2 regions of the Vallitalea guaymasensis genome follow, and region 1 is predicted to be linked to the other one. Evidence: a T-box and tRNA genes for the amino acid it is inferred to sense, from the RefSeq annotation. Region 1 holds a T-box; the other holds one or more tRNA genes.
What was found. A T-box is a leader RNA that pairs with one kind of tRNA and senses whether it is charged. The one in region 1 lies ahead of tyrS (tyrosine--tRNA ligase), so its partner is inferred to be a tRNA-Tyr.

Region 1 (8,354 bases):
GCAAAAGATACAAAAATAGGATATAAAATGATTAATGCAAGAAGCGAATCTGTAGAAACAAAACCATCTTATAAAAAATCCTTTATAAACAATAGATGTGTTATATTATCTAACGGGTTCTATGAATGGAAAAAAGAAAAAAACAGTAAAAAACCAATGTTTATCACTATGAGAAACAACAAACTATTTTGTATGGCTGGTCTATATAGTATATATTACACTAAGGACAAACAAAAAATAAGTACTTGTACAATATTAACTACTACACCCAACACTTTAATGTCCAATATCCATAACAGAATGCCTGTAATATTGAATAAAGACGATGAAAAAAGTTGGCTGAATCCTAATATAAAAGATATAACTTATCTAAAATCATTACTGAAACCATACCCAACTTCAGAAATGGAAGCTTATGAGGTATCCAGTCTAGTCAACTCACCAAAAAATGAAAGCCCGTTATGTACAAAACCTGTATCTTCTTGACTTGTACAGACAGTAAAAAGAATTAGTAATTAGTTTTTTATAAGGCGTCGGATAATACATTTTTGGAGATAGCATATTATCCGACAGTCCCCATCAAAATATATTTCTATATATTCTTCAACCAATTTTTTAATTTGTTAACAGACTCAGTCTTGGCTTTTAGAGGATCTTTTATTTCAATTTCTCCGATGAATCTGTTACCTTTTAATCTCTCTTTATAATGTTTAAAAGCTTTTCCCTCGCCTCCACCAGCATGGCAACAGAAAAGGGCAATATTTTTATTTAGTATTGCATTCTCTGATAAAAAAGTGTTTACTGCTGGTGAAAAATGACTAGCCCATATAGGTGAACCTATAAAGATTGTTTCATAATCATCTAGGTTAACGTCATATGGCAATAATTCTGGTTTTTTATCCGTTATTGCTTGTCTTCCCCCTATTAAATACTTTAAGAATCCTTTTGATTTAATGTCTTTTTTTAGTTTCAGTTCTAATAAATCGGCATTTTCTTCTTTTTTTATTTCCTCGGCAATAAATCTTGTGTTTCCACCTAAAGAGTAAAATACAATAAGTTTCTTACCATTATCCATAAATATTTCCACCTTTCGTTTTTTATAATCTTGATAAAAGTATACTTTTCATTTGTTCGTTACTTAGATTAACAGGATTATTTTTATTATTAGTTGCTTTTACAATACAATCCAAATCTTCTTCTGTAATACCAAACTCCTTAAGTCTTGGTATCTTCAGTTCATTTATCCAATACTCTAAGATATTTACCAATTCTTTGCAAGATGTATCTATATTTTTTTCATCACTTCCTGTAAGTATGGCACCTACTTTAGCATATTTCTTCAAATAAATCTCATCTTGTTGTTCTTGTAATAGCTTAATATTAAGTTTGACTGCCTCAGGCAACAATGTACCGCATAAAACCCCATGTGGTATATCTGCATAACCACCTACACTTGAAGCAAAACCATGAACAATGCCAAGACCTGCATTTGCTAATGTAATCCCTGATATATAAGAAGCATAAGCCATACTAGCACGTTTTTCTATAGAATCATATTCGTTCTTACATACTGACAGAAAAGATTTACCAAAGTATTCTATACCTGAAACGGCTAATGCCTCTGTCATAGGATACGCTTTGGTGGATACGTAGGAACCTATTAATTGAGTCAGTGCATCTAACCCACTAGCAGCTGTTACATTAGATGGACAGTTAATCATTAGTTCTGGATCCAATATAACTATATCTGGTACAAAATTCTCGTGACGTATGGATTTCTTGAATCCTCTTTTTCCCACTTTGCTTAAAACAGCATTTTTCGTTGTCTCACTACCAGTTCCTGAAGTAGTAGGTATTGCAATGAGAGGTATTTTATCCCCATTATGAATCTTTCCATCCCCTACTCCTTCTATATATGCCATGACTGAGTCTTTTTGAGTCAACATTGCAGAAATAGCTTTACCTGCATCCATGACACTGCCTCCGCCAATGGCAATCACTAATTCAATATCATGTTCTCTGTGCTTGTTTACTTCATTATCTATACTTTCTGGAGAAGGCTCTCTTACTACTCTTGTCTCATATATATTAGTATTTACCATCTTCTCTAATAATTTTCCATAATACTTAGAATTTCTAAAAGAGTTTGCTCCTGTGACAAGTAATATATTTTTTGCACTTTTTACAATATGCAAAGAATCTATCTCATTAATACTTCCTGGATGGAAAATCGTTTGTGGTACTTTAGCAAAATTGAAGTTTACCATATGACTCATTCCTTTGCTGTTAATTAATTATTTAATATTCATTTGTTAAGATGTTCCAAAATGTGAAATCCTATAAATTATATTTTATATTAAAATACTTATTTTGTCATTTATTATTTTTAGAAATATTTCTTTGTTTTTTACAAAATATTAAATATTCTAAATAATTTTTATCAATTTTTCCCCTTGACAAGCATATAATATGAGCATATAATCTTAGTTAATTCAATTTGATTGTTAAATATATTTAAAAACTGTGATAAGAATTAGTAGGATCAGTAGCGTTTTCAAGAGAGTTGCCGGTTGGTGAGAGGCATCAAACAAGCTGATTTGAATACATCTTTGAGTTTCCTATCGAAAGTTATCAAGTAGACTAGTGACGTTAGGTATACGTTATAATACCAGGGCATCCTTTTGGAATTACCAAACAGCGTGCTTATTAAGATTGTTATAGTAATATGACAATGAATCAAGGTGGTACCACGTGAGAATTATACTCTCGTCCTTTTATTAGGATGAGAGTTTTTTATTTGCATTTTTTTATATGTTTTAATCAAAGTTGATGTTAACGAGAATATATCTTAAGGCCTAAAGATTATTTATAAATATTTTATTTTATGGAGGTAAGAAAAATGGATAGAAATGTTTTTGAAACTTTACTAGAGAGAGGTTATGTATACCAATCCACACACGAAGAAGATATTAGAGAATCACTGAACAGCGGTTCACCTGTTACATTTTACTTGGGTATTGACCCTACTGCTGACAGCTTGCATATAGGACACTTTTTTGCGTTAATGATGTTTAGATATTTACAGGATGCTGGACACAGAGGTATTCTAGTTATCGGTGGTGCAACTGCACTTATTGGTGATCCTAGTGGTAAGAGTGATATGAGAAAAATGCTTACGAAAGAACAAGTAGCATATAATGTGGAAGAAGTTAAACGTCTTGCAAGTAGATTCATCAAGACTGATGGTGATAATCCAGCTTTAATCCTTAGTAATGCAGAGTGGATTAATCCTTATAATTTTATTGATTTCATGAGAGATATAGGTGTTCATTTTAATGTTAATACTATGCTTTCAGCTGATGCTTATTCTAAGAGATTAGAAGAAGGCGGACTTACATTCTTAGAGATGGGATATATGCTTATGCAGTCCTATGATTTTGTTTACTTGAATAAAAAGTACGGTTGTACTTTGCAAATCGGTGGCAGTGACCAATGGGGAAATATTGTTGCTGGAACTAATCTTGGAAGAAAACTTAATATAGCTAATAATGATGAAAGAGATATTATGTTTGGACTTACTTGTCCTCTACTTATGACAAGAGAAGGTAAAAAAATGGGTAAAACTGAATCTGGTACGTTATGGGTGGCTAGAGATAAAACTACTGTTTTTGATTTTTACCAATACTTTTACAATGTGAATGATGATGATACTGAGATGTTATTGCGTTTGTTTACTAGAGTACCTATGGATGAGATTGTAGATTTATGTAAAGAAGATATTCGTGGTGCTAAGAGGTTGATGGCTTATGAAATAACTAAGTTGGTTCATGGTAAGGAAGAGGCTGATAAGGTTCTTAAGACTATTACTGAGTTATTTGATAAGAATAAGATTTCTAGTGATATGCCTGCTATTGAGGTTGAAGAGAAATTGATAAAAGATGGTATTTCTGTTATTGATTTATTGTTTGAGTGTGAATTTGTGAGTACTAAGTCAGAAGGCAGACGATTAATTAAGCAGGGTGGTATTAGTATTAATGGAGTTAAGGTGGAAGATGTTGATTTAGTTGTTGGTGAAGATAGGGTTGAGAATGGTGAGATTGTTTTGAAGAGGGGTAAGAAGAAGTATTTGAAGGTGGTTGTCAAATAAATATGTAATAATTACTAAAATTTAGTTTTGGTGTGGATAAGGTTAGTATGTGTTTAATTGAATGTATAGATTATTGTGGACTAACGTGTAGTATGTGAGTGGTATATGGTTCGTTTTACTTCGCCTTACTCCTGAAGGAACGGTCTTCGTAAAACGAACCATATACCACTTTTTGTTTTTTGCGTTGTTTAGTTGTAATAGTCAGATGTATGAGGTTTGTAATTTACAAGTTGGTAAGTGTATTAGTGTAAAATATTATTAGATTATTATTTGAATTTTGATAGGTTTTAGTTTTGTAGTTGGTTTTGTTTGTTGAAGAATGTTTTGTATCCTAGGTGGAGCATTATTATTACGGTTAATGATACTGAGCCGAAGATGCCTAGCATGATGGCTATTTGGTATGTTATGGCGGTTGTTGGTATTACTCCTGCTAGTATTTGACCGGTCATCATACCTGGGAGAAAGATTATTCCCATTCCCAGCATTGAATTGATTGTTGGGAGTATTGCGGAGTCGAAGGCTTTATTTATTACATTTTTGGAAGCTAGTTGTGGGGTTGCGCCTAGGATTAGCGCTTCTTCTATTGTAGCTTTATTGGTTGTCATTCCTTCTATTAGTGAGTTTATTCCTAGAGAGATGCCTGTCATTGAGTTTCCTATGAGCATTCCGGCTATGGGGATAAAGTATTGGGGTTCATACCATTTTGGAATACGGATGACTACAAATAAAAAGTAGGTCAGGCATATTAATGTGCCGATGCTCATTGATAGTGCTATGACTTTTTTTAGCTGTGGTGATAGTTTTGTTTTGAATTTTTTGAATATGGTGTATATTGCAAAAATCTCCATTATTATTATTATGGCTATGGTGATATAGGGATTTGGGTTGTTAAATACAAATAGTAGTACGTGACCGGTAAGGATAAGTTGTAGGGTCATTCTTATTGATGATATTATTATTTCTTTTTCTCTGTTGATTCCTCTGAGCCTCACTATGACAAGTACAAAAAGCACAAAAATATAGGCTAGTGCTACTTGTATGACTGTTAAGTCTATAATTCCATTCATATGTCTCCCTCCATTTTATGTTTTCCTTTATTTATTTTTATTATTGTATCAGAATATTTGTTTGCTATTTCTTTGGAATGAGTTACCATTATGAGGGTTTTGTTGTTTTCTTTTACAAATTTGGTGATCATCTGTATTATTAGGTCTTCTGTACTGTCATCTAAGGCTGATGATGGTTCGTCTAATAGATACACAGGTGAATCAAGGAGAAGGATTCTTCCTAAGGATAGTCTTTGTTTTTCTCCACCTGACAGAAGTTCTGCATCATCATCAAGATTTTTATTCAATTGGACTTTTCTTAATATCTCTTTTAGACAATCATCATCCGGGAATTCTTTATCTTGGAATTTCAATCCAGCTAGAAGATTATCTTTGATATTGCCTTCAAATACAATTGGGGTTTGGGATAGCATTGTTACTTGTCTGCGATGTGTAATTGAATCTATTTCATCAAGTGGTTTACCTTGAAATAATATCTTACCTTCTGTAGGTGAAATCATTTTGTTTAACAATTTGAGTATTGTTGTTTTTCCTCCTCCACTTTCCCCTACTAATGTTGTAATTTTATTTTTTTGAATTTTTAATGATGGTAAATCTATTATGTGTTTAAATTTCACACCTTGTAATTCAAACATTTTTATTCCTCCTCTTCAACTCCTATTTCACCTATAAGTTCTGCCAAATATCTCTTTGATTCCTTTAACTCTTTTTTTCCTTCTTCTGTAATGGAGTAATATTTCCTGATCTTCCCTTTTACCTTTTCATTATAATGATTAATGAATCCCTCTTTTTCAAGATTGTGTAATATAGGATACAGAGTTCCTGGACTAAGTTTATACCCATGTTCTGATAATTCCTCCAGCATCCAGCTCCCATATATAGGTTCTTTACTTGCGTGATGTAAAATGTGCAGGCATATAAAACCTTGAAATAATCTTTTACTTATACTATTTTTCATATTATTAACTCCTATATCGTTTATTGTTATCGGTTTTCGATATCGTATTGTGATTATATTATAATCTGACATTATTGTGTTGTCAATACTAATTTTTTTTGTTATCTTAACATGTTTAAACATCTGATAGCTATAAGTAAACCACGTCAGAAGAAAAAAGAGTTTTGTGAACTAAAACCAAGACACTTAAAGCAAAATAGTATATGTATATGTGGAGTAGTGAGGCAGGACGCCGAACCCAGCTTTTAATCTGACAGCCCTACTGGACTGTCAGAAATAATAATGGACTCGATGTCCATTATTATTTATTGAGCTCATGGACGAGCAAGTAGCTGGCGTAACATATACATATACTATTTTGCAAATGCCACGTCAGAACAAAACTCTTTTTTCTGACTCACCTCCAACACATAAAAAAGATACACCAGAACTATTAAAATTCTACATGTATCTTCACAACACTTATTAACTTATACCCTTCACAAAAGGTTTATATATCTCTTTCTTAGAATAAGTAAGCATTTCTCCATCATCTAATTGACTATATCTATTAGTTATAACTTCCCACCCTTTAACAAATTCTATATTCTCGCTATCCTCAGGCAACAATTCATTCAATATATTCTTTTCAACCCTGACCTTGGTTACCACTTGATCTCTAGATAGTATCTTACACCATATATACAAGTCTTCTTTTGATACACCCATGTTAATTACTATATCTGAATTAGTGTTATTTTGAAATTTCAAATCTTTTCTTCCGTAAACATAGGTTGCATCTCTGCCAAGATCTACAAATCTATCTTCTCCCCATAAGTCGGTACTATGATTATATTTTTCTAATATTTTCAGATTACCATATAATACAGCATTAAACAAAACTGAACTATCTAGACAAAGCCCCCCACCTGTAGTATAAGTAGTTTTACCATTTCTGAAAACAGGTCCCTGTGCATATCCTTTCTGTATAGTCGCCTCTCCTAGAATCTTTCTTAAGGAAAATACCTTACCAGGCTTAAGCAGTGTTCCATTGATTGTATCTGCCCCTAGGCTCATGTTATGTATTCTGCTATGATTTACCTCTCCTAATTCCTCTCTCCAATTAATATCTATTTTGTATTCAGATATAAGATGCCATTCACTAATACTTTCTTGGTTCCCGATTTTCATATTAGTAAACTTAAGCAACCAGCCTTTTATAAAACTTTTCAAGTTATCCAAGAATAACCTTGTCCTAAGAAATTTCATCCCATTTTTCTGTTTACCAAACACAATATCTCCTCCTAATAGCATTATTAATATGTCTCAACTTATTTATTATACAATAATTATTCTTTTATAGTATTTCATAACAATTAAATGTTATTAAGACAATATTAATTTTTTCTTACTCAGATATTAATTAATATTTATTTGTCTGATAGTTTGTTTCACTAAAGGCAATAAAAAAATTTGGTTAATATCTGACTTAACCAAATTTTTTTATTATATTTTTAATAAATAATTTATTTAATTATACATTATAAGCTCTATCTAATTAGATATTAACCTTCAATGTGTGTATCTCAAAAGGTTTGAATCTTAGATTAACTATACCTTTCTCAATTGGTATATCACTGGAGTTTTCCTCCATCATATCAACCAATTGGACGGATTTTACATCAAAGTTGAAGAATATCTGAGCATTAACACTTGAACTATTATTTTCATATAATCTGACTATAATATCATTATCATCTTCTGCTCTTTTAACTGATTCAATTACTACATCTCCGTCTAATATTTCAATGAACGCTTTAGTTTTTGGTAATTGATCTTTACTTGAATTGACTTCTATACAATTCAGTGGAATATTAAGTTCATCTGCTCTTTTAGCAACTTCACCTGTTACATAATCTCCATTATGAGGATATAGAGAGTAAGTAAATTCATGTTTGCCCTTATCAGCATTGACACCAGGATAATTAGTGCTTCTCAACAAATTCAAATCTATAGTATTTTCTAGAACCTTATATCCATATTTGCAATCATTCATCAATGCTACACCATAATCCCTTTGGGAAATATCTACCCATTTATGAGCACATATCTCGTATTTGGCAGATTCCCAGCTTGTGTTTCTGTTAAGTGGGCGTTTTATAGTACCGAATTGGATATCACATGTTGCGTCTGTAGCATATAC
Region 2 (8,354 bases), 2.2 Mb from region 1:
TTATCATTCATATCAGTATAGTAGATGAAATTATTATATATTATGAATGAACCTACCATCTTATCTATAACTAATTTTTTTTCATTCATATTAATATCAAGACAATATAATTTTTTATCTACTGCATCAGTATAATATACATTTCCGTTGTTGGTGTCAAACATGTTGATAGCTATATCTGATATCTTTTTACCCATATCATCACCAACTACTTCGTAAAGCTTGTAAGAAGATAACTCATCAGCACTATCTAGACTTTCAAAGTTTTTGGAGAAAATCCTGTTATCAACTTTGATATACATCTTATGATGTTGTTCTCCGCCTGTTCCAATAAAAATTTTCTTCTCTGATAAGTCAGTTTTTACTTTCCATATTCTATTTTGACCATAAAAATATAAGTAACAGTCTTTCTCATAAAAGTCATTAAGTGATTCGTCAATAAATATTTTATCGGTCTTACCGTCGTAGCTATTTATTTTGTAGAGATATTCATTCTGATTATAATAGATTACATCATCGACTACAAAAACCTCGCTAACACTTAAATCAAATAATTGTCTTTCATCACTACCATCAAGTGCACAACTATACATTTTATTATCAAAATAGTATATTCTATCATTGCTTACGCTGAAATTAGTGAAATTTCCTTCTAATAGCAGCATAGGATTTTTCCCATCACTATCAATACTGAATAATCCCTGGTCAGTACTATAAAAAACAGTATCCCCATAATATTTTACAGAATAGATTTGGTTTTCTGTAGATACTATTTTAGTTTTTAGGGAACCATCTTTCTGAATTCTATAGATGTTATTTTCAAATATATAGAATATATAATCTTCACTTGTGCAGAAAGCATTTACATCCTCTTCTGAAAGTATTTCTTTGCCTGTACCATCCCAACTAACACGTGCTAATTTTGCTGGAGTATATTTTTCATTAGTATCAATATAATAGATCCAGCTCTCTAGATTCCTTATTCCGTCAAATCTGGCATCAGCTATTTTTGTAAGTCCAGTACCATCTGTCTTCATTCTATATATCTTGTAATTGTCATCAGGATTCCCAAAGTATAACCATTCATTAAAATCAATATCTGAAATTGTACTTTCTAAGTCAGCAGATTTTGTACTTGTTGTATCACTATCCACAATGGTTACTTCTACTTTCTTTTCATTTTTACAGCTTGTTAGAAGAAAGCATATAAAAACCATTAGGATAATTATATATTTGTTTATTCTCAATTTCATTTCCCCCTAAATAATTAGGTTCTTTCAACTAGTTCATTTGCACTATTTTTATATTGTTTCATTGTATCATATAGATTTTACAATAGTATTACTTTTATATTATTATTTTTATCTTTATCAATTTTAACAGTTCTTAAACTATAACTTTAATTAATACTAACATATTTCATGGTATTTTTAAATCTATTCATGAATAATTACTGTAGTTCCATCTGGAACATTTTCATAGAACCACTGGGCATCTTCCTCTCCAAGCCTTACACATCCATGACTTGCAGGTCCACCTAGCTTATCTTGTTCTTCTTCTATTATATTCCAATCTTTATCTCTAGGAATACCGTGAAATAAATATTGTTCTGTAATCCTTACCCAATATTTTGCTCCTTCTTTAAATCTTTCGGAGTAAAACCATAATCCTCTATTTTCTAAATTGAAAGTTCCAAGTAAAGTAGGCTCTTCTTTTGTTCCACCTGAACATATCATTTCTTTTTTTATTTCATTATTTTCTCTTACAATAACTTTATGTCCTTCTTCTTTTAGAGCTACTTCAACCCATAACCCCTCTACTATATCTTCTATAACTTCATCATTGATTACAAATCTAGCTTCTACTTCTTGGGCTACTTCTTTTTTACATCCTCCTGCTATGAATACAAAGACAGTTAAGATAAGAATAAAAAATACATTTCTTAACATAATACAACCTCTAAATATATATTTACCTAATTATATTCATGCATAATAATAATAGAATGTAAAAAACTTGGATTCAATCTATATAAGTCGAATTAAATATATCTATCTATATGAAACTATCTTAGTTCCCTCTAACCTTTTATTTACAACATCCCAATTAATATTCTCAAAGAATACCTTAATATATTCTTTTCTGTCGATACCAAAATCAATCATATAAGCATGTTCATATACATCCAAAACAAGGATTGGTTTACCATTATATACAGTTCCGTCATCATGACTGTCTTGACCTATTATACGAAGTTTTCCATTATATTCTCCTTGGATTAATACTACCCATCCTCTCATACTTAACCCTGTATTAGTAAACATCTCTACAAAATTATCATAAGAACCGAAATCTCTATTTATCATATCCAGTATCTTACCATGTATCTTAGACTTACGCCCTGTTATATTACCAAAATACAGCTGATGGAGGATAATTCCATTCAAAGAATATGATTCACCTTTTTTTAGGCTCCTTAATGTGCTGTATGTTGAGTTAGGATTTTCATAGCTGTCTTTTTGTTTAAGCAGATCATTTATTTCTCCAAATTTATTAATATAACCTACATATAGATCATAATGCTCTTCTAGTTGTTTTTTTGTAATACCATCCACAGTGTTAAAATTAAAAACTTGCGGTTTGTACATTTTATCACCCTTTCAGTCTATTACAATTATTATATGCATGGTATTAATAATATTGTAAGTCCTAGTTTCCTATCACACAAAAAAAAGATACTTACGTATCTTTTAACTGGGTAGGCAGGATTCGAACCTACGCATACTAGAGTCAAAGTCTAGTGCCTTACCGCTTGGCGACTACCCATCATAATATTAATTTTTTGGAACACAAAAGCGCGAGACGGGATTCGAACCCGCGACCCTCGCCTTGGCAAGGCGATGCTCTACCACTGAGCCACTCACGCATAAAAGCGGGTGATGGGAATCGAACCCACGTATCCAGCTTGGAAGGCTGGTGTTCTACCATTGAACTACACCCGCATATTTTATTTTTTTGTTAGTGTTTCGATCAATGCCCAGAGGCGGAATCGAACCACCGACACGAGGATTTTCAGTCCTCTGCTCTACCGACTGAGCTATCTGGGCTGAATCAGCAAAAACAATTTTACCAGATAATAGAGCATTTGTCAATACTTTTTTATTTTAATGCCGGAGACCGGAATCGAACCGGTACGGTCTTTAAGGACCGCAGGATTTTAAGTCCTGTGCGTCTGCCAGTTCCGCCACTCCGGCATAAAGAATAATCTTATGCCTAACAAATAAATATTTACAATGTAAGAATTTGCCTGCTAAGCAAAGTCAAATCTTTAATGGAGGGAGAAGGATTCGAACCTTCGAAGGCGGTGCCAACAGATTTACAGTCTGCCCCCTTTGGCCACTCGGGAACCCCTCCATAAGAACATGATATATAATATCACATTTCTATAAAATGTCAATAGTTTTTAAACATTTTCTCAGCAGTTAAATAATAGTATATTAAACTCTCAAGTTTCCTTAATTGTTTATAAAGTAGAAACCTCAGTTTCACTTTATTTTCCTTAGAAAGGAGGTGATCCAGCCGCACCTTCCGATACGGCTACCTTGTTACGACTTCACCCTAGTCATCGGCTTCACCTTCGACAGCTCTCTCTTTGCAGTTGAGTCACTGGCTTCGGGCGCTTCCAACTCCCATGGTGTGACGGGCGGTGTGTACAAGGCCCGGGAACGTATTCACCGCGACATTCTGATTCGCGATTACTAGCGATTCCAACTTCATGTAGTCGAGTTGCAGACTACAATCCGAACTGGGACGGCTTTTTTGGGATTTGCTCCATGTCACCATTTTGCTTCCCTTTGTCACCGCCATTGTAGCACGTGTGTAGCCCAAATCATAAGGGGCATGATGATTTGACGTCATCCCCACCTTCCTCCGAGTTGTCCCCGGCAGTCTCTCTAGAGTCCCCAACTTAACTTGCTGGCTACTAAAGATAAGGGTTGCGCTCGTTGCGGGACTTAACCCAACATCTCACGACACGAGCTGACGACAACCATGCACCACCTGTCTCTTCTGTCCCGAAGGAAAGTTCCGATTAAGGAACGGTCAGAAGGATGTCAAGATTTGGTAAGGTTCTTCGCGTTGCTTCGAATTAAACCACATGCTCCACCGCTTGTGCGGGCCCCCGTCAATTCCTTTGAGTTTCAATCTTGCGATCGTACTCCCCAGGTGGAATGCTTAATGCGTTTGCTGCGGCACCGAGGTTCGACCCCCGACACCTAGCATTCATCGTTTACGGCGTGGACTACCAGGGTATCTAATCCTGTTCGCTCCCCACGCTTTCGTGCCTCAGCGTCAGTTACAGTCCAGAAAGCCGCCTTCGCCACTGGTGTTCCTCCTAATATCTACGCATTTCACCGCTACACTAGGAATTCCGCTTTCCTCTCCTGCACTCTAGCAAAGCAGTTTCAAATGCAGTCCCGAGGTTGAGCCTCGGGCTTTCACATCTGACTTACTTCGCCGCCTACGCACCCTTTACACCCAGTAAATCCGGATAACGCTTGCCCCCTACGTATTACCGCGGCTGCTGGCACGTAGTTAGCCGGGGCTTCTTAGTCAGGTACTGTCACTATCTTCCCTGCTGATAGAAGTTTACGATCCGAAAACCTTCTTCCTTCACGCGGCGTCGCTGCATCAGGGTTTCCCCCATTGTGCAATATTCCCCACTGCTGCCTCCCGTAGGAGTTTGGGCCGTGTCTCAGTCCCAATGTGGCCGATCACCCTCTCAGGTCGGCTACTGATCGTCGCCTAGGTAAGCCGTTACCTTACCTACTAGCTAATCAGACGCGGGTCCATCCTATGCTACCGGAGTTTTTACCACTCAGTCATGCGACTCTGTGGTCTTATGCGGTATTAGCACACTTTTCAATGTGTTATCCCCCTGCATAGGGCAGGTTACCCACGCGTTACTCACCCGTCCGCCGCTTTCCACTACCTAAATCACCCGAAGGTTCAATAGATAGCTTCTCGCTCGACTTGCATGTGTTAAGCACGCCGCCAGCGTTCATCCTGAGCCAGGATCAAACTCTCATGTTAAAGTTTCATCTTGACCAGATTGCTCTGGCTTATATTTTATAGACTATCGTCTTTATCCATTAATTTACTAAGGAATTTTCTTGGGTAAAACTTTATTACTAAAGTTTTGTTGTCTAATATACTATTTATTTTTCATTGTTCAAAACTGCGTCGGAGACTATAATAACAAATTATTAGAAATGTGTCAAGCATTTTTAATAAAAAAGTTTTTTATTATTGTTTTATTACTCACTATAATACTATTAACTTTGATAATATCGGTATAATTTCTTCCTTATTATACATCGTTAATACGTACTAAAATATTATTGCTTTTAGTTAACTAATACATATAAAAAAAATATTTTTAAATTATTTCTTCCTATCAATTTTTTGAGTCTCAATCTATTACCACAATAAAAAACATAAAAATAATATCAACAAAAAGACTATCATATTATTCTATTCATTTTTGATAAAATGATAGTCTCTCTGTTTTTATACTATATCTTATCTAACTGTATCTTGCACAAAATAAGCTGCGCTATTATCAGCCCAATATTGTACAGCAACCTTTTCTGTATTATCATCAATACTCCATTGTGTTTCATCAGCATATGGCATCCATTGACTCCATGTTTTTCCATCATCATTGGATACTCTTAAGTATTTTGCTCCTGCTGCTGAATGATGTAATACAATATCATTAGAATCTGCATCTCTAACTAAATTCTCATCATAAGTCCAATATTTTGATGGATTAGCTATTGGATTAGTATCCATTCCTTTTCTGAATCTAGATTCAAATTTACCATATAAATGTTTTCCATCTGTACTCTTAGCATTTTCTAGTATCTCTACTGAATGAATTCCATCATTGACATTTGTTACATATGTAAGAGTTTTATTATTACTGTCATAACATAAATCAGATGCTGAAACTCCATTACCATCATAACGGAATGCATCTTTTACACTATTTTCATCCATATCTTTACTGAACTTCACAGAAATAGTTTGTGTATCACTATTTACTCTATTATCATGTTCTGGTGTTACTGATGTTACAACAGGATCTAGACTTTGTAAATTATCAGCTCTAACGAAAACTTTTGTTTCATAAGGTCCCACCCATAATGAACTCATCTTACCATTTTCACCAAGACGATATCTTTCAGTTGGGTTCATTGCGTTAACAATTTCGTCACCTTCATTCCAACCAGTATGGAAATCTTTTGCTTCTATATTGTCTGACCAAGTGTTAAATGCAACCATTGCCCAGTTTTTTTGGTCTCCCCAAACACGGCTATATACATAAACACCATTGCCTGCATCTGGTTGACACCATCTTTCATACAATTCATCTGTATTTTGAAGTGCTGGATATTGTCTTCTTAAATTCATGATTTTTTGAACATATTGATATGAAGGATTACACATATCAAAGTTATCTTTTACAGCTGGATTAGTACCTGTTTTACAATTAATATCATACCATGCAACACTGCTCATGAAATCTTCACGTGATATACCACCAAGAGCAGTACCTTCTGAAGAAAATCCTTGTTCATCTCCATAATAGAAAAGAGGTACACCAGGCCATAAAGCAATTACACTACTTGCAAGGTTAGATTTTTTGAAACCATCATTTGCACTTGCCATTCTCCATTGGTCGTGATTATCATAGAAATTAAGCATTGTATATCTTGATTCATTTTTTTGTGGATCCCAGAAATCATAGGCTTCCTTGTCTTTATCATATTGAACCTTACACTGATTCAACTTACCATAAGCTTGGTCTTTGATCGCTGGCATGAAGAAATTGAAATACATCTGATAGTTGATACCACCATCCATTGTATATGTATTATCAATAAATGAATAAGGATTTCCCCATTGAGAAGGTTCTTTTCCTCTTCCTACCATTGTAGCACCACGTCCGCGATCACAATAGAATTCACCAAATATAAAGAAGTTATCTTTTCCAAGACTTGCTGCATAATCTTTTACTGCTGGAGCCCATCTCTTAAAGAAGTAAAGAGGTACCTGCATAGGGGTATCCATACGAATACCATCAATGTCTGTTGTTGCAATCAAGGATTTTGTCATAGCAATAATCTTATCTTGAACACGAGGATGAGTTGTTCTAAGGTCATCTAATGAACCATAGATCTTTCCTAAATGATTGCACCATGCATCACCGTAATCTGTAAGATCACCATTATGATGGAAATCACTATTCCAGAAAGAGCCTGTTCCCATACCAGAATCTGTCTTTTTATTCCCTTGGGAATCATACACATCACAGTACTGTCCTTCAGGTATAAATGTATTATCTACAGTAAAATCTTGATAAGTTTCGTTTGGATCTCTAGGTACTAATCTATATTCGCCATTATGAAGTCTAAATGGTGCACCTTCATTTTGGTGTCCTTCAAAGTAATATAAGTCAGACATATGGTTAACAATCATATCAACAATTACATACATTCCTTTTGAATGTGCTGCATCTACCATTTCTCTAAAATCATCTATTGTTCCAAATCTGTCATCAACTAACGTAAAATCTATTTCTCCATATCCGTGATAGGAGTTACATCTGTTTTGAAATACTGGTGAAATCCATATAGCTGTATAGCCTAGAGATTTTATATAATCTAACTTATCAGCTATTCCTTTAAAATCTCCACCGTGACGAGCATCAACTTTATAAAGGTCATATCCGCCATATTTGCCTTCATTGTTTGATGGGTCTCCATCTGCAAATCTGTCTGTAATGAATTGGTACATTGGAACTGTTCTCCAATCATTTGGTGAAGGAAAATAGTTATGTCCTTCCCATTGACCGTAATAACCTGCTGGATTAGAACCATCTTGACTATAGTTTACATTCCAAGCAGCATTTTCATTGGTTCTTGGAGCTGCTAGCCCTGTATTAGTCATAAGACCTAATGCTAGTGGAAGAACCAAAGCTTTTGATATTATTTTTGATTTTTTCATGTTTCTATACCTCCTGAAAACTCCCCAATAAAATCGGGGAGTTAAGTCTTAATTATTTAGCTACCATGTGAAAATCATTTCCATCATTGTTTTCCCAAAATCCTTCTGCTCCTCCACGGTTGTATAGGATGTGGAAACAGTAATCAATGGTATCATTTTCATTTACTTCAACATCTGCTTCATACCATACTTTAAAATTGTGATTTTCATCATAACCATATTTACAAGTCATTGGTACATCTTTTATATCGTTCCATCCGTTAACTCCATAATGAAGTATTACT

Region 2: it encodes a tRNA-Tyr, which carries the amino acid that the T-box ahead of tyrS (tyrosine--tRNA ligase) is inferred to sense. The anticodon was not compared.

The regions. Positions count from the first base shown of each region.
Region 1 covers NZ_CP058561.1:574,236-582,589, forward strand. The annotation lists gene HYG85_RS02585 (SOS response-associated peptidase) at 1-486, shown strand, start outside; gene HYG85_RS02590 (flavodoxin family protein) at 593-1,075, opposite strand; gene HYG85_RS02595 (iron-containing alcohol dehydrogenase) at 1,098-2,267, opposite strand; T-box leader at 2,515-2,777, shown strand; gene tyrS (tyrosine--tRNA ligase) at 2,900-4,147, shown strand; gene HYG85_RS02605 (ABC transporter permease) at 4,435-5,214, opposite strand; gene HYG85_RS02610 (ABC transporter ATP-binding protein) at 5,211-5,849, opposite strand; gene HYG85_RS02615 (PadR family transcriptional regulator) at 5,852-6,172, opposite strand; gene HYG85_RS02620 (VanW family protein) at 6,638-7,444, opposite strand; gene HYG85_RS02625 (alpha-mannosidase) at 7,710-8,354, opposite strand, start outside.
Region 2 covers NZ_CP058561.1:2,808,910-2,817,263, reverse strand. The annotation lists gene HYG85_RS12495 (DUF5050 domain-containing protein) at 1-1,247, opposite strand, end outside; gene HYG85_RS12490 (L,D-transpeptidase) at 1,437-1,949, opposite strand; gene HYG85_RS12485 (superoxide dismutase) at 2,052-2,648, opposite strand; tRNA gene HYG85_RS12480 (tRNA-Gln) at 2,755-2,826, opposite strand; tRNA gene HYG85_RS12475 (tRNA-Gly) at 2,855-2,926, opposite strand; tRNA gene HYG85_RS12470 (tRNA-Gly) at 2,932-3,002, opposite strand; tRNA gene HYG85_RS12465 (tRNA-Phe) at 3,035-3,107, opposite strand; tRNA gene HYG85_RS12460 (tRNA-Leu) at 3,169-3,254, opposite strand; tRNA gene HYG85_RS12455 (tRNA-Tyr) at 3,333-3,414, opposite strand; rRNA gene HYG85_RS12450 (16S ribosomal RNA) at 3,564-5,091, opposite strand; gene HYG85_RS12445 (alpha-amylase family glycosyl hydrolase) at 5,581-8,070, opposite strand; gene HYG85_RS12440 (carbohydrate-binding protein) at 8,123-8,354, opposite strand, start outside.